Regions from separate parts of the Pseudomonas sp. SH10-3B genome, predicted to be linked through region 2. Evidence: predicted binding sites of a transcription regulator. Region 2 holds the regulator's gene; the other holds the start of a gene.
The links. Region 2 encodes FliA, which starts transcription of late flagellar genes. Its sites were predicted from a motif close to CTAAAGTTTNNNNNNNNNNNGCCGNTAA; they were not measured.
Positions count from the first base shown of each region.

Region 1: J1G35_RS20830 (methyl-accepting chemotaxis protein) is a predicted target of FliA. The motif match lies at 1,945-1,972, and genes of this name have one in related genera.

Region 1 covers NZ_JAFLXD010000030.1:58,610-62,801, reverse strand. The annotation lists gene J1G35_RS20840 (methyl-accepting chemotaxis protein) at 1-388, opposite strand, end outside; gene J1G35_RS20835 (Na+/H+ antiporter NhaC family protein) at 450-1,769, opposite strand; gene J1G35_RS20830 (methyl-accepting chemotaxis protein) at 2,008-4,155, shown strand.
Region 2 covers NZ_JAFLXD010000016.1:3,665-7,856, reverse strand. The annotation lists gene flhF (flagellar biosynthesis protein FlhF) at 1-497, shown strand, start outside; gene fleN (flagellar synthesis regulator FleN) at 603-1,436, shown strand; gene fliA (RNA polymerase sigma factor FliA) at 1,433-2,173, shown strand; gene J1G35_RS14185 (chemotaxis response regulator CheY) at 2,344-2,718, shown strand; gene J1G35_RS14180 (protein phosphatase CheZ) at 2,737-3,525, shown strand; gene J1G35_RS14175 (chemotaxis protein CheA) at 3,537-4,192, shown strand, end outside.

The DNA of each region.
Region 1 (4,192 bases), on a different contig from region 2:
CATTGGGGTCACGGTTGTCCTTGAAGCTCTTGCCCACGCCGTCGGGGCTGTTGCCCTTGAACAGGCGGATGGTCTCGGAGTCGTAGCCGAAGAAGTAACCGTCCTTGCCGTAACTAGTGTTGGACAGCAGCTTGACCACCTCGGCCCGCGCCGCCGTATCGCCGGGGGCGGCGGCGTCGTAGAGCGGCTTGATGGTGGTCATGGCCACTTCCACATAACTTTGCAGGGTGGCCTTGGCGTCGTTGAGCAGGCGCTGGCGGGTTTCATCGACCTCGTTGCGCGCTTGCCCCTGGAGGATCCACACGGTGGTCAGGCTGATCACCACGGCAAACAGCAACACCGGCACAACGGCGAGGGACAGGACTTTGGCCTTCAGGCTCAGACGCATGGCTTTTCTCTCTTATTAGGCGACTTGAGAGGTTATCGGCCAGCAACGGTGAACCTGTAGATCAGAGCGTCATCGCCGCAAACCAGCCAAACGCCAGCAACGGGATGTTGTAATGCAGGAACGTCGGCACCACGGTGTCCCAGATATGGTGATGCTGGCCGTCGATATTCAGGCCGGAGGTCGGGCCGAGGGTGGAGTCCGAAGCGGGCGAACCGGCATCACCCAACGCCCCGGCAGTACCGACGATGCATACGATGGCCAGCGGGCTGAAGCCCAGTTGCACACACAGCGGCACAAAAATCGCGGCGAGGATCGGCACGGTGGAAAACGACGAACCGATGCCCATGGTCACCAGCAGCCCCACCAGCAACATCAACAACGCTCCCACCCCACGGCTATGACCGATGAACGCCGCCGAGGCCTCCACCAACGAGCGCACATCGCCAGTGGCCTTGAGCACTTCGGCAAAGCCCGACGAAGCAATCATGATGAAGCCGATCATCGCCATCATCTTCATGCCTTCGGTGAACAGGTCGTCGGTGTCGCGCCAGCGCACAATGCCCGACACCGAGAAAATCAGGAACCCGGCCAGGGCACCGATGATCATCGAATCCAGCCACAACTGGATGATGAACGCCGAGGCAATCGCCAGACCGGCCACCAGCAGGGTCAGCGGGTTGTACTGCACCGCCACTTGCTCGACCCGCTCGATTTTCTCCAGGTCATACACACGCTTCTTGCGGTAGCTGATAAACACCGCCACCAGCAGCCCGACCACCATGCCCAGCGCCGGCAGGCTCATGGCGTGGGTGACGTTGACCTGGCTGATGTCCACGCCGCTCTTGGCCACGTTGGCCAGCAGGATCTGGTTGAGGAAGATATTGCCGAAGCCCACCGGCAGGAACATGTACGGCGTGATCAGGCCGAAGGTCATCACGCAGGCGATAAGGCGCCGGTCCAACTGCAATTTGGTCAGCACATACAGCAGGGGCGGCACCAGCAACGGGATAAACGCGATATGGATCGGCAGGATGTTCTGCGACGCGATCGCGACCACCCACAGCAGGCCGATCAGCAGCCATTTGACGTGGTTGCCGCCGGTGGCTTCCTGACGATCGACCAGCAGCAAGGCCTTGTCCGCCAGGGCGTGGGCCAGGCCGGACTTGGCAATCGCCACGGCGAAAGCGCCAAGCAAGGCGTAGGACAAGGCCACGGTCGCACCACCCCCCAAGCCACCGTTGAACGCCTTGAGCGTGGCCTCGATGCCCAGGCCACCGGTCAGGCCGCCCACCAGGGCGCCGACGATAATGGCGATGACCACATGCACGCGGGACAGGCTGAGCACCAGCATGGTGCCGACCGCGGCGATGACTGCGTTAATCATGGTTACCTCAAGCAGAAACATAAAAAACAGGCATGCCCGCGCCCAGGCGGCCATCGGGTGGCAGCCAGCGCGCAGGCTTGAAGGAGGTCTTATTAGAGGGCGCGCACTTTGCAGCAGGGCGGGCTCCATGTCAAAAAACGGCGCCGCTTTCGGGTTTAAATTGATCGTTTGAATAAAGAAAATTACAGATCGGCCGATAACCGAGCTCTATGTGTTTTCAGCCAAGGATGTACCGATGTCCCTCAGACAGCTCTCCATTCAATGGAAAATCACCCTGCTCGCCGGCCTTTGCCTGCTGGGAATCGTGACCCTGCTGGTGGGTTTGTCGTTGTACCGCATGGCGCAGAGTTCCGAGCAGGTCAAAGCCTCCAGCATGCAGATGCTCGATGAAGCGGCCCAGGCACGCATCGAGGCCCAAGGTGAGGTGCAGGCGCTGGGCATCCGCCAGCAGTTCATGGACGCCTATCAATATGGGCATGGGTTTTCCCGCCAGGTCCTGTTCCTGCGCGAGCAAGCCGAAAAACGCTTCCTCGACGCCTTCGACACCCGCGAAGACCTGACCCGCCAGGTCAAGGCCGCGCTTCAGGCCAACCCGGACCTGCTGGGCCTGTCCCTGGTCTTCGAAGCCAATGCGCTGGACGGCAAGGATGAGTTGTTCGCCGGTCAGGCGGAGCTGGGCAGTAATGACAAGGGCCGCTTTGCCCTGTACTGGTCGCAGCCGACACCAGGCAAGTTGACCTCAATGGCACTGCCGGAAAGCGACATGTCCGACACCCGCATCGGCCCCAGCGGTGAACCGGCCAACGCCTGGTTCACTTGCCCGCGCAGCACACTCAAGCCGTGCGTGATCGAGCCGTACTTTTATGTGATCGACGGGCAAAACGTGCTGATGACCAGCATCGTGTTTCCGTTGACGGTCAATGGCAAAGTCATTGCCTCGTTGTCGGTGGACATCAACCTCAACAGCCTGCAGGCCGTGAGCCAGCAGGCCAGCCACAAGCTGTATGACGGCCAGACCCAGGTCAGCATCCTCAGCCCCACCGGTTTGCTTGCCGGCTACAGCGCGGACGCCAGCCAGTTGAGCAAACGCCTGGATCAGGTCGATACGCAAAGCGGCGCGCAATTGATCAGCGCATTGGCCAGCGGGACACAAATCCGCAGCCTGCGCACCGACCATCAGCTCAAGGTGCTGGCGCCGTTCGCGCCGATTCCCGACGGCAAGCCATGGGGCGTATTGCTGGATGTGCCGGAAAAAGTCCTGGTCGGGCCGGCTGAAGCACTGAAGACCCAGATGGACGCCGATAATACGCGCGGCACCCTGCTGGAACTGAGCCTGGGCCTGCTGGCCGCCGTGATCGGCCTGATTCTGGTGTGGCTGATGGCCCGCAGCGTAACCCGACCGATCCTCGGCGTGGCGCACATGCTCGAAGACATCGCCAGTGGCGAAGGCGACCTGACTCGACGCCTGGCCTATGACAAACAAGATGAGCTGGGCCAACTGGCCAGTTGGTTCAACCGTTTCCTCGACAAGCTGCAACCGATCATTGCCGAAGTAAAACGCTCCGTACAGGACGCCCGTGGCACCGCCGACCAGTCCGCCGCGATTGCGACTGAAACCAGCGCCGGCATGGAGCAGCAGTACCGCCAGGTCGACCAGGTGGCCACCGCCTCCCACGAAATGAGCGCCACCGCTCAAGACGTGGCCCGCAGCGCCGCGCAGGCCGCCCAGGCCGCACGCGATGCCGACCAGGCCACCCGCGACGGCCTGACGGTGATCGACCGCACCACCACCAATATCGGTCAACTGGCGGCCGATATGAGCACCGCCATGGCCCAGGTCGAAGGCCTGTCCGCCAACAGCGAGAAGATCGGTTCCGTGCTGGAGGTGATTCGCGGCATCGCCGAGCAGACCAACCTGCTGGCGCTCAACGCAGCGATCGAAGCCGCCCGCGCCGGTGAGGCCGGCCGTGGGTTTGCCGTGGTCGCCGACGAAGTGCGCAACCTGGCACGGCGTACCCAGGAGTCGGTGGAAGAAACCCGCCTGGTGATCGAGCAATTGCAGAACGGCACCGAAGAGGTTGTCGGTTCCATGGGCAACAGCTACCGCCAGGCCCAGGGCAGTGTCGAACAGGTCGGCGAGGCCGTCACCGCCCTGCGCCAGATCGGCGAGGCGGTCACGGTGATCAGCGACATGAACCTGCAAATCGCCAGCGCCGCCGAAGAGCAAAGCGCGGTGGCCGAAGAGATCAACAACAACGTGGCGACCATTCGCGATGTGACCGAGTCGCTGTCGGAACAGGCCAATGAGTCGGCGCGGGTGAGCCAGGCGTTGAACAGCCTGGCGAATCAGCAACAGGGGTTGATGGACCAGTTCCGCGTCTGAGGGTCGCAGGCAGTCCAATGTGGGGGGGGGCACAGAA
Region 2 (4,192 bases):
TCAATGTGCCGGTCACCCACGTCGACCCGGGCCAGTCCCTGGCCAACGCGCTCGATCCGTTGCTGCGCAAGCGTGTGGTGCTGATTGACACCGCCGGCCTGCAAGCCAGCGATCCGGCGTTGCGCATGCAGCTGGAAAGCCTGGCCGGGCGCGGCATCAAGTCAAAAAATTACCTGGTGCTTGCAACCACCAGCCAGAAACAGGTTCTTACCGCTGCGTACCATAGCTACAAGCGTTGCGGTCTGGCCGGTTGCATCCTGACCAAACTGGATGAAACCGCCAGCCTGGGCGAAGTGTTGAGCCTGGCTATCAGCCATGAACTACCGGTTGCTTACCTGACCGACGGGCCGCGGATCCCGGATGATTTGCATCTGCCGCGCCGTCATCAGTTGGTCAGCCGCGCCGTGAGCGTGCAAATGCAAGAAGAGCCTAGCGAGGAAGCGATGGCCGATATGTTCGCCGACCTTTACCACAACCCGGCAAAGCGGGTGGGTTGAGGCGCGATGAACACCGTGAAATGTACCTACATCGATGGTCTGCAAGCGATTCACGCGGCCAAGCCATGTAGCCTGCGTCTAAGCAAGACAAGGTAAAGAAATAAAATGGGCAGCATGCATCCCGTACAGGTGATCGCGGTGACCGGCGGCAAAGGTGGCGTCGGAAAAACTAACGTGTCAGTGAATTTGTCCCTGGCCCTGGCAGAGCTTGGCCGTCGCGTCATGCTGCTGGATGCTGACCTGGGGCTGGCGAACGTCGACGTTCTGCTGGGGCTGACGCCCAAACACACCCTTGCCGATGTGATCGAGGGGCGCTGTGAGCTGCGCGATGTGCTGCTCCAGGGCCCTGGCGGGATCCGCATCGTGCCGGCCGCCTCCGGCACCCAGAGCATGGTGCACCTGAGTCCGGCTCAGCATGCCGGCCTGATCCAGGCATTCAGTGATATCGGCGACAACCTCGACGTGCTGGTGATCGACACCGCCGCCGGGATCGGCGAGTCCGTGGTCAGCTTCGTGCGCGCGGCGCAGGAAGTCTTGCTGGTGGTCTGCGATGAACCCACCTCGATCACCGACGCCTACGCCCTGATCAAACTGCTTAACCGCGACTACGGCATGAACCGCTTCCGCGTCCTGGCCAACATGGCCCAGAGCCCGCAGGAAGGTCGCAACCTGTTCGCCAAGTTGACCAAGGTCACGGATCGCTTTCTCGATGTGGCCTTACAATACGTCGGCGCAGTTCCCTACGACGAGTGTGTGCGCAAGGCTGTGCAAAAGCAGCGTGCAGTCTACGAAGCGTTCCCTCGCTCCAAATGCGCATTGGCGTTCAAGGCTATTGCCCAGAAGGTCGATACCTGGCCGTTGCCTGCCAACCCTCGGGGGCATCTGGAGTTTTTCGTCGAGCGATTGGTGCATCAGACGAGTGCAGGACCGGTGCTATGACAGCGAACGGCTATAACGCGTACAAGAAGTCTGCCCGTGACAGTCAAGGCGAGTTGATCGAGCGCTATGCGCCGCTGGTCAAGCGGATCGCCTATCACCTGCTGGCACGCCTGCCCGCCAGTGTCCAGGTCGAAGACCTGATCCAGGCGGGCATGATCGGCCTGCTCGAAGTGTCGACCAAGTACGACGCAAGCAAGGGTGCAAGTTTCGAGACCTATGCGGGTATCCGTATCCGTGGCGCGATGCTGGACGAAGTGCGCAAGGGTGACTGGGCGCCACGCTCGGTGCACCGCAATACGCGCATGGTCAGTGACGCAATTCGGGCAATTGAAGCAAAAACCGGTCGCGACGCTAAAGATCACGAAGTTGCGGCCGAACTCCAATTGAGTCTCGACGATTATTACGGGATTTTGAACGATACCTTGGGCAGCCGCCTGTTCAGTTTCGACGACCTGTTGCAGGACGGCGAGCACGAAGGGCTGCACGAGGACGGCGCGAGCGCGCATATGGAGCCGTCGCGTGACCTGGAAGACGAACGTTTCCAGGGGGCGTTGGCGGACGCCATTGCCAACCTGCCGGAGCGCGAGCGGTTGGTGTTGGCGCTGTACTACGACGAAGAGCTGAACCTCAAGGAAATCGGTGAGGTCCTGGGGGTCAGCGAATCGCGTGTCAGCCAGTTGCACAGCCAGTGCGCGGCCCGCTTGCGGGGGCGTTTGGGAGAGTGGCGAGCGCGCTGACAGGCAGTGTGGGGAGCATTGCAAAGCGATACCGCGAAGGTGATTGGCCTTCGCGGGTTCGACCCGTGGTGCCCCCGGCAGTCCTTGTTGTGTAATGCCTGTTGATTGAAATGGCGCGTCCAGGTGCTGGGCGCGTTTAAGACTGCTTGGAGGTCGAATTGGACAAGAACATGAAAATCCTCATCGTTGATGACTTCTCAACGATGCGGCGGATCATAAAAAACCTGTTGCGTGACCTGGGGTTCACAAACACGGTCGAGGCGGATGATGGCCTGACGGCGATTCCGATCCTCAACAGCGGGAGCATCGACTTTCTGGTAACGGACTGGAACATGCCGGGCATGACCGGTATCGACTTGTTGCGCCACGTGCGTGCCGACGAAAAACTGCGCAGCCTTCCCGTGTTGATGGTGACCGCCGAGGCCAAGCGTGAACAGATCATCGAAGCCGCCCAAGCCGGGGTCAACGGTTACGTGGTCAAGCCATTCACTGCACAGGCCTTGAAAGAGAAGATCGAAAAGATCTTCGAACGCATCCACGGCTAATGCCATCGCGGGGGAGCTATGGAGCATAAAGAAACGTCACTGGGCGACTTTGAGTCGACCCTGAAAAAGCATGCTCACCAGTTGGTCGACAGCCTTGAAAAAGGCCATTTCGGCGACGCGGTGCAGTTGATCCATGAGCTCAACCAGACCCGTGACCGCGGCCTGTACCAGGAAGTGGGCAAGCTCACACGCGAGCTGCACAGTGCGATCGTCAATTTCCAGATTGATCCGCACATGCCCCAGGCCGAAGAGATTTCGCAGATCACCGATGCCACCGAACGCCTGTCCTATGTGGTCAGGCTGACCGAGGCGGCGGCCAACCGCACCATGGACCTGGTGGAAAACGCCACGCCCCTGGTTAACGGCATGGCCACTGAGGCCCACGCCCTGAGCAACGACTGGGGCCGCTTCATGCGCCGTGAAGTCGGTGCAGAAGAGTTTCGTGAGCTGGCCCGTCGAGTCGAAGGGTTCCTGTCACGCAGCGAGCAGGAAAACCGCACGGTTGCCAGCAACCTCAATGACATTCTGCTCGCCCAGGATTACCAGGACCTGACTGGTCAGGTGATCAAGCGTGTGACCCAGTTGGTCACCGAAGTGGAAAGCAACCTGCTCAAATTGGTGCTCATGGCCGGCCAGGTCGACCGTTTTGCCGGCATCGAACATGACCGCGAAGCGATCCTCTCTGAAAAAGATCCACAAAAACATCTCGCCAAGGGTGAAGGTCCGCAGATTCATGCCGATAAACGTGAAGACGTTGTGTCAGGTCAGGATGACGTAGATGACCTGTTATCCAGTTTAGGCTTCTAAGGAGCACCCACATGAGCTTCGGCGCCGATGAAGAGATCCTTCAGGATTTCCTTGTAGAGGCCGGCGAAATTTTAGAGCAACTGTCCGAACAACTGGTCGAGCTGGAAAGCCGCCCGGATGATGCGAACCTGCTCAATGCAATTTTTCGCGGTTTTCATACTGTAAAAGGGGGCGCCGGCTTCCTCCAGCTCCATGAGCTGGTGGAGTGCTGCCACATCGCCGAGAACGTGTTCGACATCCTGCGCAAGGGTGAGCGTCACGTTGATTCGGAGTTGATGGACGTGATTCTCGAAGCACTGGATGCGGTCAACGGCATGTTCAGCGAAGTTCGCGAGCGTGCCCCGATCACCGCAGCCACGCCGGAACTGCTGGCCGCCCTGGCGCGCTATGCAGAGCCGGCCGACACCACGGCAGCGCCGGTGGTCGAAGCCGCACCGGAACCGGTGGCGGAGCCTGAAGCAGATGTGACGGACAGTGAGTTCGAACAACTGCTCAACTCCCTCAGTGCCGTCAAGGCCGAGGCCGAAGCTCCGGCCGCCGTTGCCCCGGCTGTCGCGCCGAGCAGCGAAGACATTACCGACGCTGAGTTCGAGTCTTTGCTCGACCAGTTGCACGGCAAAGGTCAGTTCGCGGCCGACGCCGTGGCGCCTGCCGGTGCTGTCCCAGC